Regions from separate parts of the Mesorhizobium sp. M1328 genome, predicted to be linked through region 2. Evidence: riboswitches for the same ligand, from Rfam matches in the RefSeq annotation. Region 2 holds a riboswitch; the other holds the start of a gene.
What was found. Region 2 has a riboswitch for thiamine pyrophosphate ahead of thiC (phosphomethylpyrimidine synthase ThiC). Riboswitches for the same ligand answer to the same signal wherever they lie in the genome.

Region 1 (15,114 bases), on a different contig from region 2:
TCCGCACATGGACCTTCGTCTCCAACCGGCCCGGCTGGCTGGCCGATCGGGCACACTGGCAGGAAAAGACGCGCGAAATCGAAGACAGATTGTCGGATGCGCTGCATGAGCGGTTGACGAAACGTTTTGTAGACCGCAGGACTTCCGTCCTCATGCGGCGCCTTAGAGAAAACACGATGCCTGAAGCCGAAATCAGCCCAACCGGAACCGTCCTCGTCGAAGGCCATCACGTCGGCGAGTTGCAGGGTTTCCGCTTCACCGCCGACCAGAGCGCCGGCGGCGAGGATGCCAAGGCAGTGCGGGCGGCGGCGCAGAAGGCGCTTGCCGCCGAGTTCGAGGCGCGGGCCGAGCGCTTCGGCGCCTCTGCCAATGGCGACATTGCGCTGGGTTCGGATGGCACGCTGCGCTGGATCGGCGCCCCGATCGGCACGCTGGTTGCCGGCGAAGACGCTTTGAAGCCGCGTCTCGTTCTGCTCGCCGACGAGCAACTCACCGGCCCGGCCCGCGACAAGGTTGCGGCGCGCGCCGAGCGCTTCGTCAACTTCCAGATCGAATCCCTGCTGAAGCCGCTGGTCGATCTCAAGAATGCCGAGCAGATCACCGGCATCGGCCGCGGCATCGCCTTCCAGCTTGTCGAACATTTCGGCCTCATCAACCGTCGCGACATTGCCGACGAGATGAAGTCGCTCGACCAGGAAGGCCGCGCGGCGCTTCGCCGCCTCGGCGTGCGCTTCGGCGCCTACCATGTCTTCGTGCCGGCGCTGATCAAGCCGGCTCCGGCCGGGTTGATAACGCTGCTATGGGCGCTGAGAAACGACGGCAAGGACAAGCCCGGCTTCGGCGATGTCGTTCACGCACTGGCCTCCGGCCGCACCTCGGTGGTCATCGATCCGACCTTCGACAAGACCTTTTACAAGCTTGCCGGCTACCGCAATCTTGGCCGGCGTGCCGTACGCGTCGATATTCTCGAGCGGCTGGCCGACCTGATCCGGCCGGCGACCAACTGGAAGCCAGGCCTCGGGCCTCGCCCTGACGGCGCCTATGACGGTCAGTGCTTCATGGTGACGCCGCCGATGATGTCGATCCTCGGCGCCACCGCCGACGACATGGAAGAAATCCTGAAGGGGCTCGGCTATCGCGCCGATGCCAAACCGGCGGCCGAGGTCAAGGCGCGGCTCGAAGCACAGGACAATGCCGCGCGTAAAGCTGCCGCTGCAAAGCAGGCGGCGGAAGAGGCAACGCGAGCCGAGCAGGCGAGGATGGCGGAAGCATCTGCCGCGGTAGAGCCGCCGGCGGAGGCTTCGGAGCCTGGGTCGGACGCGACTCCTGTTGCGGAGGCTGCAGCCGAAGCCGCAACCGAAGCGGCGGCAGAGCCTGTCGCGGAAGACCAGCCGGAAGCTCCAGCCCCCGAAGCTGCGGCAGAAGGCACGCAAGAGGCCCAGCCCGCCGCCGAGGCGACTGCTGAAGCGCCTGCGGAATCAGCGGCTGAGCCAAGGGCGGAACTTGGGGCGGAAACTGAGGCTGCGGCACCGGCAGAGCCGCCGGTTTTCGAAACTACGGAAGCATCGCCGGCCGAACCTGCAGCAACGGCGGAAGCCGTCGCCGGCGAAGCTGCTCCAGAAGCCGAGGAGCCAAAACCCATCCTGTTGTGGCGGCAGGGTCGTTTCGACCAGCGCCCGCGTCATCGCCAGCATGACAACCGCCCCCGGGACAATCATCGGGACAGTCGCGCGCGCAATGGTCAAGCTGCGCCGGACGGCCGCAGCAATGCGCCGGTGGATGCCGGCGGGCAACCGACGCCGGGCGACCGGCCCGCCCGTCAGGGGCGGCACGACCAGCGCGACGGCGCCGGCAAGCCGCGCTTCGACCGCAGCAAGTTCAAGCCTAAACTGCAAGGCGAGGCTGGAGAGCAGCGCGCCGGCAAGCCGCAAGGCGAACGCCCCGACCGGCGCGAAAACCGGCCCGACTGGAAGGCTGGCCGGCAGGACGGCAAAGGCGGCGCCCAAGGCGCAAAGCCCGCCTTCCAGCCAAAGCCGCGTGAGGAACGCCCGGTCCGCTTCGATCCGGACTCGCCCTTCGCCAAGCTCGCCGCGTTGCGCGACCAGCTGAAGAAGTAAGCTGCTCGTCCGATGGTCACTGATGCCCGCCAGCGCATCGACAAGTGGCTGTTCTTCTCGCGCGCGGTAAAATCGCGTACGCTGGCAGCCAAGCTGGTCGTCGCCGGACGCGTCCGCATCAATCGCGACAAAGCAGCGCAGGCCTCCGATACGGTCCGGCCGGGCGACGTTTTGACCATCACGCTGGAGCGGCGGATTTTCGTCTGGAAGGTCCTTGGCACCGGCGTACGGCGCGGTCCGGCCGAAGAAGCCCGCCTGCTCTACGAGGATATGTCGCCGCCCCCGGTGCCCAAGGGCGAGGCGCTTCCCGATGCGGTGCCGCCGTTGCGCGAGGCCGGCAGCGGTCGCCCGACGAAGAAGGAACGCCGCCAGACCGACCACCTGCTCGGCGACGATTGAGCAAGCTCGAACTTCCGCTTTGCCGGCCCTCTGGAATTCCATTCCGGAAACCGCGGCACCGCTGAGTAAGGGCCGCCCTTGCCACCAGCGGACAAAGGCGTTACCTCACCAAAAAAGCCCAACAAAATGGGACGTCCCGGAGCCGACCAATGACCTATGTCGTGACCGACAATTGCATAAAATGCAAATACATGGACTGCATCGAGGTCTGTCCGGTCGACTGCTTCTACGAAGGTGAGAACATGCTCGTCATCCACCCGGACGAGTGCATCGATTGCGGCGTCTGCGAACCGGAATGCCCGGCCGACGCGATCAAGCCGGACACCGAGTCGGGTCTCGACAAATGGCTGCAGATCAACACCGAATATGCCGAGAAATGGCCCAACATCACCGCCAAGAAGGAGCCGCCGGCCGACGCTAAAAACTTCGATGGCGAAACTGGCAAATTCGAGAAATATTTCTCCCCGGAGCCCGGCGAAGGCGATTGACGAGCCTGCCGGCTGCGGCGGCCTGACGCCGCGTAACAGACGTGATACATTAACTGCCTTGACAGGCGGCGACGGCGCGTGGCCTTCGCGCGTGCAGCAAAACCTTGATTCTTCCGACTTTTTGTGTTACATCAGCCAAACATGCCGGTGACACAACGTCGATTTATGGCGCAAACGCCCCAAATCACTGAAAGGTGAATTTCTCAATCCGGACCAGAGCGATCTGGGGCAGGCGGTCGCAATGTTGCGATTTGCCGGTCCTGGCCTTTCCGGTGAGTTCATCGTTGTGTGGCTAAGGACCGGTCACCCCGGTCGCACGAGTTCGGGCCGGCACGATGCCGGTACCACAACAAGGAGTTCAGGGCGTAATGGCAACGATCACCCCGCAGAAGAAGTCCACCGCAGCGCGCCACGGTTTCAAGACCGGCGAGTACATCGTCTATCCGGCGCATGGTGTCGGCCAGATCGTCTCGATCGATGAGCAGGAAGTCGCGGGCCACAAGCTGGAGCTGTTCGTCATCGACTTCCAGAAGGATAAGATGCGCCTCAAGGTGCCGGTCGCCAAGGCGACCTCGATCGGCATGCGCAAGCTGTCGGAAGAGGATTATGTCGAGCGCGCGCTGAAGGTCGTGCAGGGCCGCGCCCGCGTCAAGCGCACCATGTGGTCGCGCCGCGCCCAGGAATATGATGCCAAGATCAACTCCGGCGATCTGATCTCGATCTCGGAAGTGGTGCGCGACCTTTACCGCGCCGATAACCAGCCGGAGCAGTCCTATTCCGAACGCCAGCTCTACGAGGCGGCGCTTGACCGCATGGCCCGCGAGATCGCGGCCGTCAACCGCATGTCGGAGACCGAAGCGGTACGCCTCATCGAGGTGAACCTCAACAAGGGCCCGAAGCGCGGCGCCAAGGCCGACAACGAGGAAGCCGAGCAGGAAGAAGCTGCCTGATTTTTCTCGCCTTCGAATTCAGAAAAACCCGGCCTCGCGCCGGGTTTTTTGTTTTGGCTGACTTTTTTGTTTTGGCTGACTGGCGAATGCATATCTAACCTTCGCCGCCGCCCTCCCTTTCCGCCTCGTGCTTCAGCGTGGCGATAAACCGCTTGGTCCGCTGGCGTTCCGGGTTGCTGAACAGCACCGCGGCCGGGCCTTGTTCGACGATGTTGCCGGCATCGAGGAACACCACTTCCCGCGCGATCTTCGAGGCGAGCCGCAGATCATGCGTCGCCATCACCATGGTCGTGCCCTCGCTGGCGAGCTTGCCGAGCACATCGACCACCTCCTGCGCCAGTTCCGGATCGAGCGCCGAGGTCGGCTCGTCGCAGAGCAGGACTTTCGGCGAAGGCGCCAGCGCCCGGGCAATCGCCACGCGCTGCTGCTGGCCACCTGACAGCGTCGCCGGCCAGGCATCGGCCTTGTGCGCCATGCCGACCTTTTCGAGCAGGGCGAGCGCCCGTTCGCGCGCCCTTTCCTTGGGCCATTTCAGCACGGTCACCAGCCCCTCCATGATGTTCTCGATCGCAGTGCGATGCGGAAACAACTGAAAATTCTGGAACACCATGCCGGTCTGAAGCCGCAGCCGCTGGATATCCCTGGTCGAGACCCTGCCGCCGGGGTGGAATTCGAGTGCATCGTCGCCGATCCGCACCGTGCCTGACGTCGGCAGCTCGAGCAGGTTGATACAGCGCAAAAGCGTGCTCTTCCCGCCGCCCGATGGCCCGACCAGCGCCGTGACGCTGCCTTCCTCGATTGTGACGGTCACACCCTTCAGCACCAAATTGTCGCCGAAACGCTTTTCGATGTTGGTGAGGCCGATCATGCGCGCGCCTCCAGGAAGCCGCCATAACGGTTGAGCCGCGTTTCCAGCCGCGCCTGCAAGGCCGACAGCACGGAGCTCATGACCAGATAGAGCGCCGCCGCCTCGACATAGAGGATCAGCGGCTCATAGGTGGTGGCGACGATGCGCTGCGCTGCCTGGAACATCTCCGGCACGGTGATGGCAGCGGCGAGCGAAGTGTCCTTAACCAGCGAGATGAAGGTGTTGGACAGCGGCGGCACCGCGACGCGCCCCGCCTGTGGAAGAATGGTGCGCCGCATTGCCTGGGCCAAGGTCATGCCGATCGAATAGGCCGCTTCCCACTGGCCCTTGGGCACCGAACCGATGACGGCGCGGATGATTTCCGACGAATAGGCACCGATGTTCAAGGTGAAGCCGATCAGTGCTGCCGGAAAGGCGTCGAGCAGGATGCCGATCGATGGCAGGCCGTAGAAGATAAGGAACAGTTGCACGAGAAGCGGCGTGCCGCGGAATATCCAGACGTAGAAGCGGACCACGGCGACCAGCGGTTTGGGACCGAACAGCCGGACAAGCGCCACGACCAGGCCGAGAACAAGACCGAATGCAAACGACAGCAGCGTCAACGGCACGGTGAAGATCAGTGCAGCCCACAGCAGCGTAGGCAGGGATTCCAGCATCAATTGCAGCCAGTGCGGCACGAAGGCTCCTCCTTGCCAGATTGCCGTCGCTCATATCACGCGAAAGCGGCGGGCCGTCAAAAGACAGCTCGCCGCGATACGAACGACGCGGGCCGGCGTTCGGCCCACACGAGAAAGCCGTTTTACTTCGAAACGTCCTGGCCGAAATAGGTGTCGGCGATTTTCTGGTAGGTGCCGTCGGCCTTGATGTCGGCCAGCGCCTTATTGATGGCGGCCACCAGTTCCGGATCGCCCTTGCGCACGATGACGCCGGAATAGTCGGCGTTTTCTTCCTGGGCGGCAATCTTCACATTGGCGTCTGGCTTGTGCTTCTTGAAATCGAGGAAGGACAGGCTGTCGTTGATGGTGGCGTCGGCGCGGCCGGTTAGAAGCAGCTGGATCGACTGGTCGAAGCCGTCGGTGCCGACGAGTTAGGCGCCGTTGGTTTCAGCCAGCTTGCCGAAGTTCGAAGTCAGCGACTGCGCCGCCTTCTTGCCCTTGAGGTCGGCGAAGCTCTTGATATCGGTGTTGTCGCCGCGCACGATCAACACCGCCTTGGAGGCGATGTAGGGTTCGGAAAAGTCATATTTGGCCTTGCGCGCCTCGGTGATGCCTACCTCGTTGATGACGGCATCGTAGCGGTTGGCGTCGAGACCGGCGATCAGTCCGTCCCATTTGCCTTCGAGGAACTGGGCTTTGACGCCGAGGCGCTCGGCGATTGCCCGCGCGATCTCGACATCGAAGCCGACCAGCGCGCCGGAAGCATCATGATAGGTGAGGGGCGCATAGGTTCCTTCCGTGCCAACCTTGAAGACGCCGGACTGCTTGATCTGGTCGAGATTGGCGCCGGCATGACTTGCGGCGATGGCCAGAAGCTGGAGCGTTCCGGCGATAATGAGCGACTTGAGCCATTTCATTTTTCTGTGATCCCGTCCTTGGCCGATGTCCGGCGTCATTGCGAGTGCCGGAAAATGACAGATGCGCGATGCCAGAATAAGAAACTAAATTTCAAAAATCTCGCGCCCTTGAAATCCCATTCTCAACCAGCATCTCCGGCGCCATCCGGCTGAGTCAAGGCCGGTGGTGAATCGCCTGGAACAGCGCAATCGACATGACAGTCCGGGGGAACATTCCCCCGCATGGCACGTTCTTGGCTGTTGTAGGGCGCGGTGCCGCCATTTCAACCATCGGCGCCAACTCACGATTCGATCGCACCGCAACGCCTGAAGCAGGAGCGCGGCATGATGCAAGACAGTGCAGGACGGACCATGGTTCGCGCGGCGATGAAAGCCCCTTATCTGGAACGTGACGAAGAGCATCTCCTGGCGCTGCGCTGGAAGGAAAACAATGACCAGCACGCGCTGCACCGCATCACCGTCGCGCATATGCGGCTGGTCATTTCCATGGCGTCGCGGTTTCGCCACTACGGCCTTCCGCTGGGCGACCTGATCCAGGAAGGCCATGTCGGACTGCTGGAGGCAGCGGCCCGTTTCGAGCCCGAGCGCGAGGTGCGGTTCTCGACCTATGCGACCTGGTGGATTCGCGCCTCGATGCAGGACTATATCCTGCGCAACTGGTCGATCGTGCGCGGCGGCACCAGCTCGGCGCAAAAGGCGCTGTTCTTCAACCTGCGGCGCCTGCGCGCCCGCCTGGCAAACGGCGCCGAGCAGACGTCGAATGCCACGCTCTACCGCGAAGTGTCGGCGGCTCTCGGGGTTTCCGAGGCCGATGTGGCGATGATGGATTCCCGGCTTTCGGCGCCGGACAGCTCGCTCAACACGCCGCTAGCCGACGATGCGGGCGCAACCGAGCGGATGGAGTTCCTGGTTTCGGATGATCCACTACCCGACGAGATCGTCGGCGATACGATCGACGTCGAACGCCGCTCGGTGTGGCTGAAGACGGCGCTCGGCGCGCTCAATGCGCGAGAACTCAGGATTATCGAGGAGCGCCGGCTGAGCGACGAGGGCGCGACGCTCGAAGCGCTCGGGGAAACACTCGGCATCTCCAAGGAACGTGTCCGCCAGATCGAGGCGCGCGCCATGGAAAAGCTCAAGGCGGCGCTGGTAAAGCAGAATCCGGAATTTCTCGCAGCCTGAATCGCGTCGGCAGCTATTTGTCGGTGACGATCTTGACCTTGTCGCCGGCCGAAACGGCGGCACCCGGCGACAACGCGTTGAGCACTCTGAACAGATCCAGCTTGCGGTCGACGCCGACCATCTGTGCGGCCAGGGAGCCCATTGTCTGGCCGGGCTGCACCGTGACGATGCGGATACGCAGCGGCTTCAGCGCCGCCTTCTCGGCAGCACTCAGGATGCGGAACGAGCCGCTGACCGAGCGCGCCACCGTGCTCAGCGAGGTGCTGGCCGAAGGCGCCGCTGTCAGCAAGCGGTAGACCTGGCCGCCGGCGCGGATCACCGCAATGTCGAATTGCCAGCCATCGGCGCCGGCATGCGCGGTTGCCGCTTCGTTGCCATTGATCGTCTCCTGGCGCACGCTGCTGTCGTCGAGGCCGGCAACCCAGCCGCTGCGGATGTAGTCGGTCAGCGAGCGGTCCTTGTCGATCGAGACGCCGTCGAAGCGGATCGCGATGTCGCCCGGGCCTGTCGCCGTCACCGCCGCCGCCGAATTGTCGATGATGAAGCCGTTGGGCACCGAGAACGACACGCCGAGGCCAGGGTGCAGGAAGGTTTCGCCGCGCACATAGCCTTCCTCCGGCGTGTCGCCGTAAAGCAGCCCGTCTATGCCAGCAAGGAATGAATCGCGGTCGCGCGACCCGACACCGGGCGCGCCGAACTGGCGGGCGTGGCGCTGTGCGAGATCGATACGCTGCGGCGTGTTGGGGTGCGTCGCCAGGAAGTCGAGGCTGGCGTCGGTGGCGCCGCTGATGGAACGGAAATCGGTATAGGCCGACATCGACTGCAAGAAGCGGCCGGCGGCGTAGGGATCGAAACCGGCCTCGCCGATCGACTTGATGCCGATGGCATCGGCCTCCAGCTCCTGATTGCGCGAGAACTGCGCCAGCCTAAGCTTGCCGCGGACCAGCGCCGCCTTGGCCGTCGGGTTGTCGCCGAGCACATCCGAAACGACCTTGGTCGCCAACCCCTCTTCCGCTTCCAGCTGCTGGCGCTGCAGACCATGATTGGCCGTAACGTGGCCCATCTCATGCGCAATGACGGCGGCAAGCTCGGCCGAATCGTTGGCCAATGCCAGCAGGCCGCGGGTGATGTAGAGATAGCCGCCCGGCAGCGCGAAGGCATTGACGTTGGGCGAGTTGAGGATGGTGATGCGGTAGGTCTGGGTCGGGTTGGCCGACACCACGGTCAGTCTGCCGACGACCTTGGCCACCATACGCTCGAGCTTGGGGTCGGAATACTCACCGCCATAGGTGGCAAGGATGCGCGGGTGCTGCGCCTTCGCCAGTTGGGCGAGCTTGCTGTTGGCGGCGACATTGTCGACCGTGATCGGCTTGTCTGAGGGCTGGAAGCCCGATTCCTGCACGTCGGGAGGCGTGAACATCTGGCAGCTTGCCAGCGCCACGGCAAGACCGGCCAGCGCCAGAAAGCGCGCCAGCGGTTTCACCCTCCGATTGTCGATGCCGGTCGGCAGATCGGCTTCCTTTCAAGTCCTGGGACGTGACCGCGAAAATCGGGCGCGATTTCCGGAAAGCATCACGCGCAAAATCAAGTGCTACGGCGTCCTTCGTGCGTCCGACAGATACGAGGCAGCAAGGGCAAATCACGGTCTAGGCCGGACCAGCTCCTGGCGGACCTAGCCACACTACCTCGACCATGGCAAGCAAGCGCCGCTTCGCCTTCCGCCGGTTTGACCATAAATTATGTCCGCTTCCGGGCAACATCTCGTGATCCGGCCGCAAACGGACCCGAGCCGATATAGCGTCGGAATGCCTCCGGTCCAGCCCCGACGAAAAAATCAGCGGCGGTGCCCGTCGCGGCAACTGTGCCACCATCCAGGAAAACCATGTTTTGGCCGATACGGCGCGCATCGTCCGGCTGGTGCGTGACGAATAGCACCGTCATGCGCTGCTCCGAATGGACGTCGGTCACCAGGTCGAGCATGTCGTCGCGCAGTGCCGGTCCGAGCGAAGCGAACGGTTCGTCGAGCAACAGCACCGGTCGGTCGCGCACCAGGACCCGGGCGAGCGCGACGCGCTGCCGCTCGCCGCCGGAGAGTTCGCGCGGCAGCCGGCTTTCCTTGCCGGCAAGGCCGACGCGCTTCAGCGCTGCGGCGATTGCGGCGCGATCGGCCTCGCTCAGCCTGAGCGAAGGCGAGCGGCCGAGCCCGACATTCTGCTCGACGGAAAGATGGGCAAACAGGTTGTTTTCCTGGAACACCATCGATACCGGCCGCGCTGAAGGCGGCGCAGTGCTGACATCGGCGCCACCGATCAGCACCCGGCCCGACCGCGGCGCCTCGAAACCGGCCACCAGATTGAGCAGCGTCGACTTTCCCGAACCGCTCGGCCCCATGATGGCGGTGATCTCCGACGCCGGGAAATCGACATCGAATGTAAGCGGCGTTTCACCATAGCTGAACGAGACATTGTCGAGCCGCACCGCCGCGCCTTTTTCCACCGAAATGGACCGTTCCGGGCTGATCGGCATCATGATTTCTCCCTCCTTCCCAGCAAGTCCGCGGTCAGCACCAGCGCCAGGCAGACAAGGCCGAGCAGCAGCGCCAGCCCGGCCGCATCCTCGGTGCGGTAACTGCCCATGCGCGCCAGCAGCAGGTAGGGCAAGGTCTGCACGGAATCGCTGCCGAACAGCGCAATGACGCCAAGATCGCCGAGCGACAGCGCCATGGCGAAAGCGAAGCCGGTGGCGAGCGGCCGCCGCAGCGACGGCCAGTCGACCAGCCGCAACCGGTTCCAGCCCGAGATGCCAAGCTGTGCGCAGAGCCGTTCGTGGCGTTCGCTCGCCGCGTCAAAGGCAGGGCGGATGGCGCGGATGGCGAATGGCATCGCCATCACCGCATTGACCGCAACGACCATGACGGGGGCGATCGCAAAGACATCGCTGACGGTGCGCAGGAGCAGGAACCAGCCGGCGCCGATGACGATGGGCGGCACCACCAGGACGAACCCCGCACCGGTGTCGGCCAGATGTTCGAGCAGTGTCCGCCGGCCTGTTCGCCGGGTGAGCGCCAGCGCCCGGCGCGCCATGACCAGCGACAGCGACAACGCAACAGAGAGCAGCGCCGATAGAAGGGAGAGCACGCCACTGGTCGCCGTCGCTTGCCGCACCGCGCTGTCGCCGGCCAGGCGGCCGAGATCGGCGCCAAGCCCGGCTGCCAGCGTCGCCGCCATCGGCCCGGCGACAAACAGCAATGCCAGCCCGATCACCAGCGCGTTCAGCCCGGTCTCGGCCGCACCGGCTGAAAAATACCGGCGCGGCGCCACCGGTAGATTGGCGTCCCCGACCATATTGGCGCCGAGCCGCGTCAAGGCCAGCACGACGACGAAGGTCAGGGCAATCTGCAGCAGGGTGAGCGTCACCGCCCGCGCCGGGTCGAAGTCGAAACGCAGCGCCTGGTAGATGGCAACCTCCAGCGTCGTCGCGCTGGGTCCGCCGCCGAGTGTAAGCACGATGGTGAAGGAGGTGATGCACAGCATGAAAACGAGCCCGGCAACGCCCGGCAAGGCCGCACGCAGCGGCGGCCATTCGATCAGCCGAAAGGCCGGCGCAGCGCCCATGCCAAGCTGGCTCGCCAGCCGCCATTGGTTGGCCGGCACGGTCTGCAACGCTTCAAGGAACAGCCGCGTTGCCAGCGGCAGATTGAAAAAAACATGGGCCACGAGAATGCCCGACAGGCCGTAGATGCCGGGCCAGCTCTGGCCGCCTAGCGCGCCGAGCGTGCCGGCAAAATAGCCGGCGCGGCCATAGAGCGCCAGGACACCGAGTGCGGCAACAATGGCCGGCAGCGCCAGCGGCACGGCGAAAAGCTGCAGGATGAAGCCTCGCCCGAAAAACTGTGGATGCCGCGACAGGGCACGCGCGACGAACAGCGCCGGCGCGACGGAGAGCAGCGTCGAAAGGACCGCCTGCCAGAGCGTGAAACGGGCGACGCGCAAGAGATAGGAATCGAAAGCGGAGGCGGCGCCGGACAGGTCGCGTGTGGCTTCGACGACGAGCCCGGCGAATGCCCCGCCGATCAGCAGCGCGATGGCGGCGAGCGCGACGATGCCGGCAGTGACGCGGGAGTCAGGACGGCGAGCCTGCATTTCGCGCTACCCAGCTTAACGATGGGTGCTGAGAGGAGGAACTTGGCTGAGGTCGTGTTCCCGCCCACCCCCCTCTGGCCTACCGGCCATCTCCCCCGCAAGGGGGGAGATCGGCAGCTTCGTTGCCCCGCTCATTCCTGCCGCAGTGGAGATTGGCGAAAGCGGCTGAGAGCTCAATCTCCCCCCTTGCGGGGGAGATGGCCGGTAGGCCAGAGGGGGGTGGGCGGGAACGAACACCATATGGAATCCTACTTGCTCATCGCCGCAAGCCACTCATCGACCCAAGCCTTACGATTTGCCGCGACCTCTTCCGGGCTGAACAGCAACGTCTTGGTCGGTTTGACAAGCTTGTCGAACGCCGGATTGAGCGGCTTGTCGGTCTTGCCGGCCGGGAACATCCAGTTGGTTTCGGGAATGACATCCTGGAATTTCGGTCCGGTCATGAAGGCAACGAACTTTTCCGCCAGCGGGTTCTTCGCACCCTTGGTGGTGATCCCCGCAACCTCGATCTGCAGATATTCGCCCTCCTCGAAGGACGCCGCCTGGTAGCGCTCGGTGTTTTCGGCGACCATATGGTAGGCCGGCGAGGTGGTGTAGGACAGCACCATCGGCGCCTCGCCCTTGGTGAACAGGCTGTAGGCCTCGCTCCAGCCCGGCGTCACCGTCAGCACCTTTGACTTGAGCTTGGCCCAGGCTTCCGGCGCCTTGTCGCCATAGACCGACTTGACCCACAACAGCAGGCCAAGGCCCGGCGTCGAGGTGCGCGGATCCTGGATGACGATCTTGTCGCCGGCATCGCCCTCGACCAATTCCCTGAGGCTCTTCGGCGGGCTCTTCAGTTTTTCGGTATCGTAGACGACGGCGAAATAGCCATAGTCGAACGGCACGAAAATATCGTCGCTCCAGGCTCCCGGGACGCTGACGCCCGACACAGCGCCGTGCGGCGAAAACAGGCCGGTTGCCTTGGCGTCCGCAGTCAAATTGGTATCGAGGCCAAGCACGATATCGGCCTTGGTCGCGGCGCCTTCCAGCTTCACACGGTTGAGCAGCGCGACGCCGTCGGCGGCCGAGACGAATTCGACGACGCAGTTGCATTCGGCCTCGAAGGCCTTCTTCACCGCCGGTCCCGGACCCCAATCGGCGGTAAAGCTTTCATAGGTATAGACGGTCAGCTTATCCTGTGCCGATGCCTGCCCTGGCAAGGCCAGCGCGGATGCTGCAAGCAGGATAATCGAGACAAGAGAGTGGAAAAAACTGCGCATCGGCGCCTCCTTCGTTCGCGTTGAAAGGAATTGAGGCGTCGGGCTGTCCGAAACGTCTAATCCCTCCGCCGGTACAAACCGGATCAGGTTCAGCGGGTTGGCAGTCTTGCCTCTCAGCCGGTCCGCGAAGATCGCGTCCGGCACCCCGTTAGAGCGTTGCGACACATAGGCCCGGCCGAAGTGCTGCGCAAGCGGAAGTTTGCCGGGCATCCAAAGCCCAGCCTTCCGTTTCGTCTGCCGTTTCATCTTCCGTTTCCGGGGCAGGGCTGGTAAGGGCCACGAGATATGAGCACATTCACCATCCTGCTTGGCGGCGATCTCATCCGCACGCCGCTGCTCGACCGCCAGGTCGAAGGCTCCCGCGTTATCGCCGCCGATGCCGGCATCGGCCATGCCCGCATGCTGGGCCTGAGGCCGGAACTCTGGGTCGGCGATTTCGATTCCGTGCCTGCCGATTTGCCGGAGGATCTGGCCGCCGTGCCACGGCAGGTGTTTCCCGCCGAAAAGGACAAGACCGACGGTGAACTCGCTATCGCCGCCGCGCTCGAACGCGGTGCTACCAGCCTTGTGCTCGCAGGCGCCTTCGGCGGCAAACGCACCGACCACATCTTCCTGCATCTGGCGCTGAGCGTCCGGCTGGCGGAAGGCGGAACGGAAGTGCTTTTGACCAGCGGCGCACAGGAAGGCATTCCCTTGCTGCCCGGAAAGGTTGGCTTCGACTATGCCGACGGCACACTGTTTTCGGTGCTCGGCTTTTCGGATCTTGCCGGCCTGACAGTCACCGGCGCCAAATGGCCGCTCGCCCATGTCGAGGTTGCCTTCGGGTCGTCGCTGACCATTTCCAATGAGGTCAAGGGCCGGCTGGAAATCGCGCTGGCCAGCGGCCGCGCGCTGCTGCTCGCGCATCCTTTTCCCCTACCTGAAAGCTGATATGGCGCCGCCGCTTCTCAATCTCGACGGGATAAAGCTGACCTTTGGCGGCACGCCGCTGCTCGACGGTGCCGCCCTGACGGCTTCGGCTGGCGACAAGATCGCCCTGGTTGGCCGCAACGGCTCGGGCAAGTCGACGCTCCTCAAGATCGCTGCCGGGCTGATCGAACCGCAGGACGGCGAAGTCTTCCGCCAGCCCTCGGCGACTGTGCGCTATTTGCCGCAAATGCCCGACATGGACGGTTTTGCGACCATTCGCGCCTATGTCGAGGCGGGGCTCGGACCCGCCGACGATCCCTACCGCGCCACCTATCTGATGGAGCATCTCGGCCTGTCCGGCGAGGAACGGCCGAACGACCTCTCCGGCGGCGAGGCGCGGCGCGCGGCCCTCGCCCGCGTCATGGCGCCGGAGCCCGACATTCTCCTCCTCGATGAGCCGACCAATCATCTCGACCTTTCGGTCATCGAATGGCTGGAGGAGGAGCTTGCCCGCACCTCCTCGGCGCTGGTCGTCATCTCGCATGACCGCCGTTTTCTCGAACGCGTGTCGCGCGCCACAATCTGGCTCGACCGCGGCCAGACCCGCCGCCTCGACAAGGGCTTTGCTTATTTCGAGGAATGGCGCGACACGGTGCTGGAGGAGGAAGAGCGCGAGCAGCACAAGCTCGGCCGCCAGATCGTGCGCGAGGAGCACTGGCTGCGCTATGGCGTGACGGCAAGGCGCAAGCGCAACATGCGCCGGCTCGGTGAGTTGCAGACCATGCGACAGCGCTTTCGCGGCCATCGCGGCGCCGAGGGTGCGGCGACAATGACAGCCAGCGACGCCGCCGAATCCGGCAAGCTGGTGATCGAAGCCAAGAACATTGAGAAGAGCTTTGGCGATCTGACGGTGGTCAAGGGATTTTCGACACGCATCCAGCGCGGCGATCGCGTCGGCCTGGTCGGGCCAAACGGCGCCGGCAAGACGACGCTGTTGAAGATGCTGACCGGCGAATTGAAGCCGGACGCGGGCACGGTGCGGCTCGGCACCAATCTGGAGATCGCCACGCTCGACCAGAAGCGCGAAGCCGTCGACCCGCAGGAGACATTGGCGCAGTATCTTACCGACGGTCGCGGCGAGAACCTCGTCATCAATGGCGAGCAGCGCCACGTCGTCTCTTACATGAAGGACTTCCTGTTCAAGCCGGAACAGGCGCGGACGCC
Region 2 (15,114 bases):
GGCGAATTACGAATTCTCCATAGCACTGCGCCAGGATCCGCCGCGAGCATACAATATGCGAAAAACGCGATCGGGACCGCGCGGAAGCACTTCGCCTCGCCGGCGGCCCCTTTGGCCCTTCCGCCGAAGTGAGTGCACCCTCTGCCGGCGGCTTTGTAAATGATGGACGCCTAGACACATGTTGTGAAAACGCGTGATAAGTTCGGTCTGCGCTAGATTCAAAGATGGCCGGGGCACCAGAAGATGGCCCACCAAATGTACAACGCAATGCTTGGCTTCGCCGCGCTTGTCTTAGCCGCGTGCCAATCGGCCCCCGAAACGCCGCAACCCGTCACTCTCGAACCTGCGTTAGAATCGGGAATTCCTCTCCAACCGCCCTTGGCTGCTGCCGGGGTTCCTTCCGGCTCAGCAATCATGCATCAATCCGTGGCGGTCACTCCGCCAGGCAAGGGCGTTCCAACAAAGTACGCCGATTTTTCCGGTCTATGGGCCGGCCGATTGGAGGGGATGTATGACGCCAAACTTGCTGTTCAAACGGTTTCTTCCAATGGGAAGGTGACGGTCACCTATGCGTGGGGAAATCTGGGCGACAACTATCCGGGAGAGGCCGCCGGCGCTGGAAGAATTGTAGGGAGGACGTTGAAGCTTGAGCGCCTGCCGAATGGCGCCGACGTCAGTTTTGTCATGCGGCCGGACGGAGCACTGGCCGGAACCGTTACGCTTGCCGGCCAGACCTACACGGGCGCGTTCCTCAAGCTACGATGAAGACGCATCCGAAGGGCTATGCAGAGGGCCAGGCGACTGTTCCAATATTGCCGTCTACTCAGTTTCGTCCCGACTGAAATTAAGCCTTCGTTAGGTATGTCTGAGACCGTCGCAGGCTGGATTCAAAACGTTGGTCGACGGTTGTAGGTGCGCTCGGTAGGAACGCCGGTATGCATCATCTGTCGGTAAGTGTCGCCCTGGCCATTTCGCTTGTCGTCGGTTTAGTCGTGGCGGCGATCGCGTCGCAGGGGCAGTCAGAAGGCTGCGGCATCCGACGCTCACTCGTCCTGGCAGACAGTGAAGAAACGACAGTCATGCCGTCGCGGAGCGGCTATCATTGAGAATTGGCTTCGGTAGGCGCCCGCGAGCTTCGCAAGACGGGATCATCGCAATCTACCTGATTGAAAGCCGCTGAAGGTCCTCGACCATCGAATCTCGGTGTGTTTCTCACAAAGTCGCTGGGATCACCGCCCTCCTAGGCTCACCGACCTTGAAACGTGGTGCTACGCGCCTCCCCATTGAGCTCGGGCCCAGGGCATTGGCTGCTTCGATGACCGCCTCCGGTCACCGGCTGGCTTTTGTGCATTTCGCCCGAAACTGTGCAGTGGTTGGGAAACGGGCTGAACAACAGCAATGGCTCAAATGGCTGTGGTCGCAATCTTCTCGCGCCATATTTCCGGGGAGAGCAGATCGGTCGCGAATTCCTGGCCCCTATGCGAACACCCGTCGCAATCCCGACAGCGACCGCCAAGGCAGCGGCGCAACGTGCCTGTTTTAGGGGAGGGAAGAGATTCGGCCAACCGATTGGTGCCTAAGCTCAAGCCTTGTTGTTCAACGCCTTTTGCCGCGACCGCTGGCGAATTGCTGCCACGAGTTCGGGTTCGAACCGCCGTGTTGTTGCGATTTTCGTCGAAGAGTTTGCGACAGCGAGCAAACGCTCAGGATCCGGCGTACTAGCGGCAAAAGCTGCTTGTACCGCACAAGCCGGGTTCATTCTGCTCCATTCTTCTGAAACGTGGCGAAGACAAGCCGCTTGCCTTCGCGCACGCTCTCTTCGAGCGGCTTCGCCTTCGCCAGATGCGCCGCAATCGCGCTGGCCAGCATGCAACCTGTTCCGCGCATCGATGTGGCAAGGCGCGGTAGATCGACATGGATGGGTTGATGATCGGAGCGCAGCAGAATATCGGTCGATTGGGGTCCCGAGGCATGCCCACCCTTGATCAGCACTGCCTGAGGGCCGGCGGCCAGCAGTCTTTGTCCTTGTTGGAGCGCACCGTTCTCATCCACTGCCAGTTCGGAGCCAATAAGGAGCGCCAGTTCAGGAAGGTTGGGCGTGACCAGGCAGCAAAGCGGCATCAGATCGCGCTTCATGACGGCGATAGCGCCTGCTTCCAGGAGAGCCCGGCCTGAGGTGGAGGCCAGCACTGGATCGAGTACTGCCGGCACCTGTCGATTTTCGCGCAGTACGGCGGCAACCGCAGCGATGATCTCGGCTGTTCCGAGCATGCCGATCTTGATGGTCGCCACTTCGTTGGCCCGCAGCGCGGCGCGCATCTGATCGGCGACCAGGCTTGGTGGAGAATGATGAATTTCCGTCACGGCGTCGTGCGTTTGCACCGTTAGCGCTGTGACGGCCAGACAGGTGCGCACGCCAATGGATGCGATCGTTTCGATATCGCGTGCTATTCCAGCACCCCCGCTGGAATCCGATCCGCCAACGACAAGCACATGCGGTTCTCGTCTCATCGCCATCGGTCCGTCTTTTCGATCCATTCCCTGGTGCGCGCTTCGGGATCGGAGCTCAAAGTGATGTCGGTGACCACTGCGGCGCTGTCGGCGCCGGCTTCAAAGACGCCATCGAGGCGGCCAGGGTTGAGGCCGCCGATAGTGACTAATGGGATTGGCGCCACCCGCCGCTTCCACTCGCTGATCCGCTCTAGCCCTTGCGGTGCCCACTTCATTTTCTTCAAGATGGTGGGATAGATCGGACCCAGCGCAACATAGTCGGGATCGGCAAAAATGGCCATCGCCAGCTCGACATGATCATGCGTGCTCAACCCGAGCCTGACACCGGCTGACCGTATCCTTGAGAGGTCGGCGGTTTGCAGATCTTCCTGGCCGAGATGCACGAAGTCGCAGCCCTCCTCGATTGCCAGGCGCCAATGATCGTTCACGATGAGCTGGCACTGGTGCTCGGCGCACAGGGCCTTCGCCTTCCGGATTTCGGTGCACAACCTGGCCTCATCTATGGTCTTGATGCGCAGTTGCACCAGCCTGACGCCAAGCGGCACTAGCCGTTCGATCCAGGCAGCGCTGTCGACGATCAGGTAGAAGGGATCGAGCTTCATGAAAAAACTGCCCTGCCGATCGCCGGCGTCGACGGCACGGCGACGTCGCGCGGTTCGAGCATTCCCGAGCAGAAGGCCTCACGACCGGCCTCGACCGCCTTGCCGAAAGCACGCGCCATGCCGACCGGATCGGCCGCCTTGGCGACCGCCGTGTTCAGGAGCACGGCGTCAAAGCCGAGTTCCATGACGGTCGCCGCGTGCGACGGCCGTCCGAGCCCGGCATCCACGATCATGGGAACGTCGGGGAAATGCCCACGCATCGAGCGCAGCGCCATGAGGTTGATCGGCCCGAGGGCGGAACCGATCGGTGCGCACCACGGCATCAAGGCCTTGCAGCCCGCCGCAAGCAGCCGCTCGGCGACAACAAGGTCGTCGGTGGTATAGGGGAATACCGCAAAACCGTCCTCGTACAGGATGCGGGCGGCTTCGACCAGACCGAACACATCCGGCTGCAGCGTGTCGTGGTCGCCGATCACTTCGAGCTTGATCCAGGTCGTCCCGAAGATCTCGCGCGCCATCTTCGCGGTTGTGACCGCTTCCTTGACGGAGTGGCAGCCTGCGGTGTTGGCAAGGATTCTCGTGCCAAGCGAGCGGATCAGCGACCAGAATTTTTCGCCTTCCCTGCGGCCTGCCATCTCACGTCGCAAGGAGACGGTCACCACCGACGTGCCTGACGCCTTGACCGCATCGGCAAGGATGGCCGGCGAAGGATACTGAGCCGTGCCGAGAAGCAGGCGGGAGGGAAGCGTTGTCCCGAGAAGATCGAACATGCTAGCCTCCCTGCATCGGCGAGAGGATTTCGATCCGGTCGCCGTCGCTCAACTGGAATTCCGCCCGGTTGGCTTTGTGCACGAGGTCGCTGTTGACGGCCGTCGCCAGCCAATCGCCCTCATAGTCGAGCGCGGCAAGCAGCTCCGCCAGCGTGGTGGCGGCAACCTCATGCGCTTCGCCATTGACCGTTAGTTTCATGGGCAAGCTCCTTGGTTCTGTCTTGACTGAAAATCAGGTCGGCAGCCTGGCGCGCCATAGCGGGGGCGAGGAGAAAGCCGTGACGATAGAGTCCGTTGATCGCTATGATCTCGCCGTTCGTTTCCACGCGCGGCAGGTTGTCGGGAAAGGCTGGACGGACGCCAACACCGGTTTCAACGATCTCGGCCTCGCCAAAGGCCGGATGGAGGGCATAGGCGGCACCCAGCAGCTCCATCATCGATCGCGCCGTGACCGGTCCGACAGACTGGCTTTCAATCATCGTCGCGCCGATCATGAAACGGTGGTCGGTGCGTGGCACCGCATAAAGCGGAAAGCGCGGATGAAGCAGCCTGACTGGGCGCGACAGCGAGACATCAGGCGTATTCAGGATTAGCATCTCGCCGCGAACGCCGCGCAGTCGGTCATCGCCCGCCGCCATTCCCGTGCATTCGATCTGGCGATCGAAACCGGAAACAGCCGAAGCGTCGGCGCCGAAGTGGAACTCGACGCCCATCGCCGCCAGCCTATCATGAAGTGCCGCCATCGCCTGACGCGGGTCGAGATGGGCTTCGTCGGGGAAGAGCAGTCCGCGGCGGAAGCGGCCGGCGAGGTCGGGCTCGAGCAACACGATTTCATCTTCATCGACACGCCGATGACCCGAGGTGCGGCTGGCGAACCGGTCGAGCTCGCCCGCATCGCGCGGCGCGGCCACGACCAGGGTTCCGGCCCGTGTCACGTGACCCGGCAGTACCGCATCCCACCAGTCGGCGGCATCGCGTCCGAGATCCAGCACTGGCTGCTCCGCGCTTTCACGCTCGCACCATGGCGCCAGCATACCGCCGGCGAACCATGACGCATTGCCGCCAAGGCTGTGCCTTGTCTCGGCAACGGTCACAGCCGCGCCGCGCGTGGCGAGTTCGAAGGCGACGGTGAGGCCGCCGACGCCAGCCCCTTTGACCAGCAGTCTCATGATCGCTCATGTGCCTCCGGCACAAGCGGTGCGCCGGTCTCGTCCGAGGGCACGTAGAGGTCGCCGCCCTCGCGGTATTTCGCCGCCATCGCGGCCATTCCCTCTTTTTGGGCCTCCGTGCGGATATCGTGAGAGATACGCATGGAACAGAATTTCGGACCGCACATCGAGCAGAAATGTGCCAGCTTGTGCGCCTCCTTGGGCAAGGTCTGGTCGTGGAAGGACCGCGCGGTTTCGGGATCGAGCGACAGGTTGAACTGGTCCTCCCAGCGGAACTCGAAGCGCGCCCGGGAAAGGGCATCATCCCTAACCTTTGCAGCCGGATGACCCTTCGCCAGATCGGCGGCATGGGCGGCGATCTTGTAGGTGATTACGCCGGTCTTGACGTCGTCGCGATCGGGAAGGCCAAGATGCTCCTTGGGCGTGACGTAGCAGAGCATGGCTGTGCCGAACCAGCCGATCATGGCGGCGCCGATACCTGAGGTGATGTGGTCGTAGCCTGGCGCGATGTCGGTCGTCAGCGGGCCAAGCGTATAGAACGGCGCCTCACCGCAGACGGCGAGCTGCTTGTCCATGTTCTGTTTGATCTTGTGCATCGGCACGTGGCCCGGCCCCTCGATCATCACCTGGCAGTCCTTTGCCCAGGCGATCTTCGTCAATTCACCGAGCGTTTCCAGCTCGGCGAATTGCGCCGCATCATTGGCGTCGGCGATCGAGCCCGGACGAAGCCCGTCGCCGAGCGAGAAGGAGACGTCATAGCCGCGGCAGATGTCGCAGATTTCCGCGAAATGCTCGTAGAGGAAGCTTTCCCGGTGATGGTGCAGGCACCATTTGGCCATGATTGAGCCGCCGCGCGAGACAATGCCCGTGACCCGGTCGACGGTCAGCGGGATGTAATGCAGCCGCACACCGGCATGGATGGTGAAGTAGTCGACGCCTTGTTCGGCCTGCTCGATCAGCGTGTCTCGATAGACCTCCCAGCTCAGATCCTCGGCGATGCCGCCCACCTTCTCCAGCGCCTGGTAGAGCGGCACCGTGCCGATCGGCACCGGCGCATTGCGCACGATCCATTCGCGGATGTTGTGGATGTTGCGGCCAGTCGACAGGTCCATCACCGTGTCGGCGCCCCAGCGGATCGCCCACACCATCTTTTCCACTTCCTCGGCCATCGAGGAGGTGACCGCCGAATTACCGATATTGGCGTTGATCTTGACCAGGAAATTGCGGCCGATGATCATCGGCTCGCTCTCGGGATGATTGATGTTGGCGGGAATGATCGCGCGTCCGCGCGCCACCTCGTCGCGCACGAACTCCGGCGTTACGAAATCGGGGATGGCCGCGCCGAAGGCTTCGCCGTCGCGCTGCAGCTTGCCGCGCAACATCTGACGGCCGAAGTTCTCGCGGATGGCGACGAACTCCATCTCGGGGGTGATGATGCCGGCGCGCGCATAGCCAAGCTGGGTCACCGCCTTGCCTGCCTTGGCCCTGAGTGGCCGGTTGCGAATGGGAAATTCCGGCGTCAGGCGCTCACCGGTCACAAATCCGTTGTCCTCCGGCCGCACGCGGCGGCCGTCATAGGCCTCGACATCGCCGCGCGCCGTGATCCATTCGTGGCGAAGCCGGGCAAGACCGTTTTCAATGCTGGTTTCGACAGCCGGGTCGGTATAGGGGCCGGACGGATCGTAGACGGTGACGGGCGGCTCGCCGGCCGTTGGATGGACGGAGATTTCGCGCATCGGCACCCTGATCTGCGGATGGAGGACGCCGGGCTTGTGGATTTTCCGCGAGGCTGGCAGCGGTCCCGTCGAGACGGCGGGAGTGAGGGCATTCATCTTGAGGCTCCTTTGCTCATGCATTGGAGACCCAGTTCTGTGCCGGAAGGATGAAAAGACGCTTCTGTCGACCTGCCGAAACAGGACCTGGGGCGTAAACTCCCGCAAAGCGCTTGCACCGTCCCTACGCCAGTATGAACTGGATCAGGTTCAACGGGTCACTGCGCCGCGAAAGCAAGCAGTATCTCAGCCCCTTGCCGGGACTCCCCTGGTGAATGCGTCAGGTTGAACGGGCCGGCGCCGGTTTGTCAAGCGCGTTCTGGCCGCGGCCGATCGGCGGCCGGTCAGACCGTGCGGAAAAAATCGTGCATGTCTCGGCGACAAGTCAAGCGTGGGAGATGAAGGCAGGGACAAGGGAATCGCAAACGGTCGGACTAAAAATCGATCCTGATGATCACGCCTTCAATGGGCACCAAAGGTTTGCGCGTAGATCGCCTCGATTCTTCCTGCCTCGTCACTGGTCAGCGCGGCGAATTCCTTTTCGCGCGCGCGGTTCGACAGATGTCCATCATTCTGGTGAAGAAAACGGAAGAGCAGATCGGTCAACCGCTCGGGCATCTCGATAAAGGCGTCCACCTGCTGCCGGAATTGATCGTAGCGCTGCAGAAATGCGGTTTCCTCGGGAAGGTCCCGTTCGATCGTCCGCCGAACGCAGGCATAGAGGAATTCGGCGTGCGGGGTTGCATCGAAGAACCGGTAGAAATCACCGGTGTCATTCAGCACCCGGACGTTGAATTGCGGCGTCGGTTCCCATTCCACCAACGGCAGAAGGCGCTGCGAATAGCTCTCGAGCACGCCCCTGTACTCGTTGATCTGGTCCAGGATCGCGGCCGAGACGGGAAAGACCACTCCCGGCGGATTGAAGCCGCGCATGGCAAGGACGTGGTGGATTAGGTAGCGGTGAATGCGGCCGTTTCCGTCCTCGAACGGGTGGATGTAGACAAAGCCGAAGGCGAGGATTGCGGCGGCTATGACTGCATCAAGGTTCTGCGCGGGGCCCTGATCGAAGGCCGCCATTCCATCGATTAGCCGCGGCAGGTCCTCGGGCCGAGCGCTGATGTGATCGGGCAGGGGCGTGCCGTTGTCTCGGTCATGCTCACCGACGAAACCCCCTTCTTTTCGGAAGCCAAGTCTTACTAAACGGGCGTCGCCAAGTACAATTCTTTGCAGACGCAGCAGCTCATCGCGATCGATCGGCCAGCGGCCGGCTTCGCCGATGGCGCGGCCCCAGCGCTGGATGCGATCTTGCGGCGGGCGCTCGCCCTCGATCGCATAGCTTGATCGCGAGTCTTTGAGCAAAAGAAAGGCGGCGGTCCGAGCAAGGAGGTCGCGCGGCACGTCCGCTACGATTGCCTCCGCGCGCCGCGGTAGTTCAAGGGCGATGAATTTTTCGAGAGTCTTGGTTCGGAACACCAGCGGGCAGAACTCAGGCGTGCCGGGGAGATTGTCCCTTGTGCGGTAGCGCGAAGCGGTCTTCTCGGATCCGGGCCACTGCAGCTCGGGATCGACAACCGAAACGTATCGTCCGGCCTCCGCGTCCGCCAGATCGAGACGCGTGCCCGTCAGCCATTCATATAGAAACCAGATGCGGCGGGCATAGCTGCCTGTGGGGCTTTCACGGACGAGCGCCTCGATCGGTGCGGGACCGGTCACCTGGAACAGCCGTTTGAGGACGGCAAGGTCGAGCCCCTCGTACTTGAGCGCGAAGGTCAGGTGGCCTTCGAGTGTTGGATGTGGGGCATGGCGGGGCGTCATGATCCGCCAACCATCCCGTTCGGTAATGCGATGATGCTCGCCAGTGGCCGACAGCGTCCGGGGCAAGGGGACGGCGAGCTCGTAGGCTCCGATCAGGGCGCTGTACCCGGCCGGGGTCACCATCTCCGGAAGGCGGATTTCCTGAAAAACGAGAACAGGACCTGAAAATTGGTGCTTCTGCGCCACAGGCATGAAAAGGGGATCCTTTCCTCGAATTTTGGTGCAGCTCAGCCAAATACTATGAAAAACGATTCTATCTGATGAAAATTGATGCTACAAGCCGACTTTTGCGAAAACCGATCCTGAAGGGCGGCGGTGATCCTTCTGCATGGCTCGGCCGAAGATTGATGGGGCGTAAGCGTCATTTTGACCGCGCTGGGCTTCCTCCACAAACCCCGCCTCGTAAAGCAGTTCGTAGCGCTGCAGCACCAAGTCCTCATCCAAGCGTGGTTCTCAAGGCCGAAAGCGATCACCGCGCGCCGCCAGCGATCGTGGCTCACTGCGCGATCATCGGCTGCCTCGGCCCACGCCTTCAGGCGTGGGACAAACGCCTCAGGCAATGTCGACGGAGCGCCAGCGCGATGATGTTCCCATGGGAAATAAGCGTACCAGTTGCGCCAGGCGGCCTTATCGGCAGGTTCAGCCTGCTCCTCGCGGGTCAGGGCGAGATAGCTAATCGAAATCACCCCGCTGCGCGCCCCCGTCTCCTGACCGGTCGCGGTCGGCGAAGGTGTAGAGCTGCTCGATGTAGCCCAGCGGATGGCGCGTCTGCTGCTCGACCCAGTCTCTCAGGCCGGATTGCAGGATCGATGTCCAAGCTCGAACGGGCCGGAAGGCAAGGCTTTGCCGTCTCCAATCGTTATGATACGCGGTTGGCCAGCCGTCACCGCGACCAAAACCGCAATCAGTTCCGCGGCGATAGCATGGCGCTCGCCGGCTTTTATGCGTTGCCTTACAGCTTTGGTCCCGTGTTCAGTCATTGCCTATTTTTTTCGCCACAATGCATTTCGGTACGCCTTGTGGCCTGAGATCGATTCTGAACGTGAACCGCGCTGTTGCGGCAGTCAAACCGTTCGAGCTGAAGCACACCCCTTGAGACCACCACCACGCTCTTGCTCAAAACAATCACAATAAGGGTACTGCGAAACTCGGCCGAAGCAGCAGAAAATGGCGGCCTCTAGCCCTTGGTTTGAAGCGCTTCGCAATGCACCAACTTTTCCGATGCAGTTTGATTTTGGCCTTCGCACCTGCACAAAACTATGCAAAACCGTTGACCGCTTAAAACCTGACGCCGGGGAAATGTGCCGATGAGTGTGGCGGTAGAAACGAAGGCGTTGACGCCGCCGGACATCGCGGCCAGCAAGGGCAAGGATCGGGTCGTCTGCTTGACCGCCTACACCACACCCGTTGCGCAGCTCGTCGACAGATATTGCGACGTCGTGCTGGTCGGCGACAGTGTCGGCATGGTGCTTCACGGTCTGCCCTCGACCCTCGGCGTCACGCTCGACATGATGATCATGCATGGCAAGGCCGTGCGACGCGGTCTTGAGCGCGCGTTGATGGTCGTTGACATGCCATTCGGCTCCTATGAAGAAGGCCCCGAACAGGCCTTTCGCAACGGCGCGCGGCTCATGGCGGAAACCGGATGCGCCGCCGTCAAGCTGGAAGGCGGCGAGAGCATGGCCGAGACGATCCGCTTTCTCACTGCTCGCGGGATTCCCATCATGGCCCACGTCGGGCTGACGCCGCAATCGGTCAATGTGTTCGGCGGCTATAAAGTCCAGGGCAGGGGCGGAGACGGCGACAGGATTTTTCGCGACGCCATTGCTGTTGCCGAGGCCGGGGCGTTCAGCATAGTGCTGGAAAAGGTCACGGATCCGCTCGCACGGAGAATAACCGAGAGAGCCACAATTCCCACGATCGGCATCGGTGCCTCGGACGCCTGCGATGGGCAGATCCTTGTGATCGACGACATCCTGGGCATGTTCACTGGTTTTCGGCCGAAATTCGTGAAGCGCTATGCTGAACTGGGCTCAGCGGCCGAAGCTGCCATTGCGGCCTACGCGGCTGATGTGCGGGAAGGGCGCTTTCCAGCCGCCGAACATCTCTTCGCCGATGCGCCCAAGGCCGGAGATTTCCCATGAGCGTGCCGATTGTCCGCACCATTGTCGAACTTCGTGCCGTTGTGGCGGGATGGCGCCGTTCTGGTGCCAGCATCGCCGTGGTGCCCACGATGGGAGCCTTGCACGAAGGACATTTGAGTCTCGTGCGTTCTGCGCTTCAGAAGGCCGATCGTGTGATCGTGACGCTGTTCGTCAATCCCAAGCAGTTCAACAGTGCCGCGGATCTTGCAGCCTATCCCCGCACCGAAAACGAAGACGCTGCAAAACTCACTCCACTGGGCGCACACCTGCTCTACGTTCCGCATGCGACTGAGATGTATCCTGACGGCTTCACCACGACCGTGTCCGTGTCCGGCGTCAGCGAAGGCCTGTGCGGTGCGTCCCGGCCTGGCCATTTCGACGGGGTGGCGACCGTCGTTGCAAAGCTCTTCCTGCAGACCGGCGCTGACTTCGCCTTTTTCGGAGAGAAGGATTTTCAGCAGCTTCTACTTATCACTCGCATGGTCCGGGACCTGGATATGCCAATTACCATCGTCCCCTGTCCGACAGTCCGGGAACCCGATGGTCTGGCTTTGTCATCGCGCAATGTTCGGCTCTCGCCAGCGGAGCGGGCCATTGCCCCAAGGCTCGCATCGGTCCTGCTCGATACTGCGGAGGGGCTCTCGAACGGCTCTCCCGTCCTCCCAGCGCTTGCCCAAGCGCGTGCAGCGATCCTGTCCGCAGGCTATCGCGAGGTCGAGTACCTGGAACTCCGTGGCGAAGCAGATCTGCAACCGATAGCAAGCATCGATCGGCCGACCCGCCTGCTCGCAGCCGCCTGGCTCGGCCAAACGCGGCTCATTGACAACGTCAGAACACTGCCGGCTTGCCAACTCCCAAATGAGTCGCTGCGGACTTCCCCGCTAGGGTGAAATCCAACTCCTGCCGCGAACGCGATTTGGCGCGGCTCATCTCCATGTCAACCTGCTTGTCGGACACTCAGGATAGCGGAGCGTTCTCCTAGGGCGAATACGGCATGTGCCAAACAAAGCTAACACAGCAGCGGAGCCAAGGCGGAAACCCCGCCGTTGTGGTAGCGCAGTCGGATCGATCAAAAAAAGCGAGTTTTTTCGGGCTGTAGCTGACCAGCATGTTCTTGGTCTGCTGATAGTGGTCAAGCACATCTTATGGGTCTCGCGGCCGATGCCCGACTGCTTGTAACCGCCAAACGCAGCATGCGCGGGATAAGCGTGGTAGCAGTTGGTCCACACGCGGCCCGCCTAGATGGCTCGGCCGAAGCGGTAGCAATGATTTGCATCGCGGCTCCAGACACCGGCGCCGAGGCCGTAAAGGGTATAGTTAGCGATCGACAGCGCCTGTCCGTCATCCTTGAACATGGTGACTGAGACCACCGGTCCAAAGATTTCCTCCTGGAACACGCGCATCTTGTTATGCCCCTTGAACACGGTCGGCTGAACATAGTAGCCGCCGGCAAGGTCGCCCGGAAGTTCGGCGCGCCCGCCGCCAGTCAGCACCTCGGCGCCTTCCTGACGGCCGATATCAAAGTAGCCTAGGATTTTTCGAGTTGCTCCGAGATGCATCAATGGATGATGAGTCGGCCAAGGATAGTTGTCCAGCCGACTAGAACGATCGCATACCGGCAGCGGCGCGCGCCTGCTCTCGCAATATCTGGCGGGCAGCGGACTCCGAAGGACCGCCGCCGAGGGGCGGCGCCAGCCACTGGGAGTTGAGCGTGGGCTGAATGCAAATGCGTCGGCGATGGCTGGCGTCTGCGTTCATTTACGAGCACGCATTGCTGTCGTAGTTACCTGCCAAACAAATAGTCGTCGTTAGGATTTGCGTTGGTAAAAATTCCGGAATAGGAACGTGTGACTAATGAGGGGACTGACCTTGATGGCTCAAGCAACTAAGCAGACAAGCACTGGTTTGTTGGGCCTGACGGCGGACATCGTCGCGGCCTATGTCCAGAACAACGCAATGCCCGTGGCCGATCTGCCAACTCTGATTGCTACCGTCAATTCTGCGTTATCGGCCCTAGTCCAGCCGGTCGTGGCACCGCCACCGGTATTTACTCCGGCCATAAATCCGAAGAAGTCGATATTTGCTGACTATATCGTGAGCCTAGAGGATGGGCGGAAATTCAAGTCTATGAAGCGTCACCTGGGTTTGCTGGGCATGACACCTGACGAGTATAGAGCCAAGTGGGGACTGGCCTGGGACTACCCTATGGTGGCGCCTAACTATGCGGCCAAGCGGTCTGCTCTGGCTAAAGCTAGCGGTCTTGGCCGCAGAGCGACTGCAAAACCACCCCAGGGAAAGGCCCCGCAAAGCGGAAAGCTACGGTCTAAGCGCGTCCGGTCAGAGTTGGCAGACGCCAAAGCCTGACCTCCGCCAGATGGACGCGATTGCGCCCAGCCATCTTTGCGGCATAGTTGGCGGCGACGGCGTGCCCCAGCACATCGGTGACCGGATCGTCCACTTGCGCCGTGCCATACCTGCCGAGAAAGTGTAGCCGAACTCCCGCCGTTCCTTCAGCGGCCTCGAGTTACGAATAGCGGCCAGCGTGCGTTCGAGAACCAAATTCGGCCTGCACTGTCGACCTGGCTGGTAGTTCCAAGACGAATTCCGCCCACGCGACCGAAACAATCTGCGAGCCGCACCTGACATTGGATGCGGACTGCGAAATCACGCAAAATAGCGTCACCCGCTCGGTTGCCGAATCTACCAGCCTAGACCCAATGGGGATAGAGAGGCCTTGCGTTCGACGGAAGCAGTGCTGGTAACATATGCCAAGCCTAGTCGAGTCTGCGAGGGGCAATCAATCCTCGTGAGTCGACGCTAATGTACGCGTTTCGCAGCACTCCGGCTGGCTATATCGCCTAAGACGGCATGAAGAAGCGATCCAACTTCCAGTTCGGCGAGCCTGAGCGCAACTCCTGATTCGGACAACTGAAGGAGAATTGTCTTGGCGGTGCTGCGCCAGAACGCATTCGCATCCTCCCCGTTCTTGGATTCCAGCACGCGGGCAATTTCCTCGACCAACTTCCGCCGCCGATACAGCGGAAACGCCCTTATGTTTGACACCGATCACCTCACCCATTCAGTCTCGCGATTAAGCATTGGAGGGTTAGAAAATCTGGTTAACGGCGCATCCCTTTTTGGCTGGTGAGCATGTAGCAAGAGTTCTGGCATGGGCGAACGGTCTCGCGACTAGTCACCAAACATTGTGATGGTCTCGTAGGCGGGCGTATCGGGGTTTCTGGCGCCGACCTCAACCAGGCTGCCGCACGCAATTTTTTTCCCATCACAAACGCATGTCATCCACGCTCCCCATCTGGGTCGGGCAGTGGCACGTCTGTGGCTTGCTACCGCGCCGCAATCAAGACCGTGCTTTCCGGCGACCAACACAGCACGACATCCTGACCTTCCGTCAGCCTGCCAGCACCGGTGTTCTGCACAATCACCTTGAGCGTCTGGTCAGCACGCTCGACAAAGTAGGTGCTGCTATTCCGGCGAAGATGCGCTTTTGACACCTTCCCTCGCAGCACATTCGCATTGGACGCATCCGGTGCCTCGGCATCAGTGAAGATGCGGATGCGTTCGGGTCGCACAGCGCAGCTTGCCTTGGCGCCTGCGGCAAGCTTGGTACCCGGGCCGACGGCAATCGGCCGCCGGACAGCTGGTGCGGCCGGCGGCCGCCGAGCCTGCTGAGCTGCACCAGGTCGAGTGCGCGCTGCACCTCGCTGGCAATCACCGCCTTGGGCTCGCCGCGCACTGACAAGCCGAAGGCGACATTGTCGGAGACGCTCATATTGGGAAACAGCGCGTCTTCTGGAACACCATGCCAATGCGCCGCTTCTCCACCGGTACCCGCTCAACACTTTCGCCGCCTATGGAGATGCGACCAGAGTCGGGAAAGTCGAAGCCTGCGATCTGGCGCAGCAGCGTGGTCGATCGAGACATCGTCCAGCGCCTTGTGCGCGCCAAAACTGCGCGACACATTCGATACCTGTACGCCCGCCATTGGGCTGCAATGGATGCCGCTTCGCGCCGCATGGCGGCCATTCCCGACTTGACCGCCGACCAAAGCGGACATCGCCGAGCCCGCGATTGCGCCAAAGGCGGTCGTCGACGCTCAGAAATCGGCTTCTTCGAAATATTTGGCCTTCAGCCATGTGTTCGACGATCCGCTCCTGTAGCGGCTGTCGGCGCGTTTCGAAATGATGCTCTCGAGCCCCGTCTTCTCGATGGCCCGGAAGATCGCTAGCGCACTGCGCTCGAAATGCTCGCTGTACTGGATCTTGCCGAGGCCGTGCTCAACCAGTCGCCACAGCACCTGCTTGCGCTGCAGC

Region 1: it holds a riboswitch for thiamine pyrophosphate, as region 2 does, so the genes downstream of both, thiB (thiamine ABC transporter substrate binding subunit) here and thiC (phosphomethylpyrimidine synthase ThiC) in region 2, are expected to answer to the same signal.

Annotation. Positions count from the first base shown of each region.
Region 1 is NZ_JAMYLO010000013.1:41,655-56,768, reverse strand. Features, by position in the region: gene NKH23_RS21600 (helicase-related protein) at 1-2,117, shown strand, start outside; gene NKH23_RS21595 (RNA-binding S4 domain-containing protein) at 2,130-2,516, shown strand; gene fdxA (ferredoxin FdxA) at 2,666-3,004, shown strand; gene NKH23_RS21585 (CarD family transcriptional regulator) at 3,373-3,954, shown strand; gene NKH23_RS21580 (amino acid ABC transporter ATP-binding protein) at 4,049-4,822, opposite strand; gene NKH23_RS21575 (ABC transporter permease subunit) at 4,819-5,499, opposite strand; partial or broken gene NKH23_RS21570 (amino acid ABC transporter substrate-binding protein) at 5,622-6,395, opposite strand; gene NKH23_RS21565 (RNA polymerase factor sigma-32) at 6,720-7,577, shown strand; gene NKH23_RS21560 (M48 family metalloprotease) at 7,591-9,060, opposite strand; gene thiQ (thiamine ABC transporter ATP-binding protein) at 9,315-10,106, opposite strand; gene thiP (thiamine/thiamine pyrophosphate ABC transporter permease) at 10,103-11,719, opposite strand; gene thiB (thiamine ABC transporter substrate binding subunit) at 11,968-12,981, opposite strand; TPP riboswitch at 13,025-13,139, opposite strand; gene NKH23_RS21540 (thiamine diphosphokinase) at 13,267-13,911, shown strand; gene NKH23_RS21535 (ABC-F family ATP-binding cassette domain-containing protein) at 13,913-15,114, shown strand, end outside.
Region 2 is NZ_JAMYLO010000010.1:72,606-87,719, reverse strand. Features, by position in the region: gene NKH23_RS18805 (hypothetical protein) at 256-765, shown strand; gene NKH23_RS18800 (hypothetical protein) at 936-1,106, shown strand; gene NKH23_RS18795 (hydroxymethylpyrimidine/phosphomethylpyrimidine kinase) at 1,756-2,517, opposite strand; gene NKH23_RS18790 (thiamine phosphate synthase) at 2,508-3,113, opposite strand; gene NKH23_RS18785 (thiazole synthase) at 3,110-3,883, opposite strand; gene thiS (sulfur carrier protein ThiS) at 3,885-4,082, opposite strand; gene thiO (glycine oxidase ThiO) at 4,051-5,052, opposite strand; gene thiC (phosphomethylpyrimidine synthase ThiC) at 5,049-6,884, opposite strand; TPP riboswitch at 6,988-7,104, opposite strand; gene NKH23_RS18765 (Fic family protein) at 7,287-8,831, opposite strand; gene NKH23_RS34630 (hypothetical protein) at 8,913-9,083, opposite strand; gene NKH23_RS18755 (hypothetical protein) at 9,449-9,667, shown strand; gene panB (3-methyl-2-oxobutanoate hydroxymethyltransferase) at 9,947-10,783, shown strand; gene panC (pantoate--beta-alanine ligase) at 10,780-11,673, shown strand; partial or broken gene adh (aldehyde dehydrogenase) at 11,855-12,324, opposite strand; gene NKH23_RS18735 (Ros/MucR family transcriptional regulator) at 12,638-13,147, shown strand; gene NKH23_RS18730 (DUF6074 family protein) at 13,601-13,783, opposite strand; gene NKH23_RS18725 (hypothetical protein) at 13,728-13,931, shown strand; partial or broken gene NKH23_RS18720 (TOBE domain-containing protein) at 14,128-14,786, opposite strand; gene NKH23_RS18715 (ATP-dependent DNA ligase) at 14,898-15,114, opposite strand, start outside.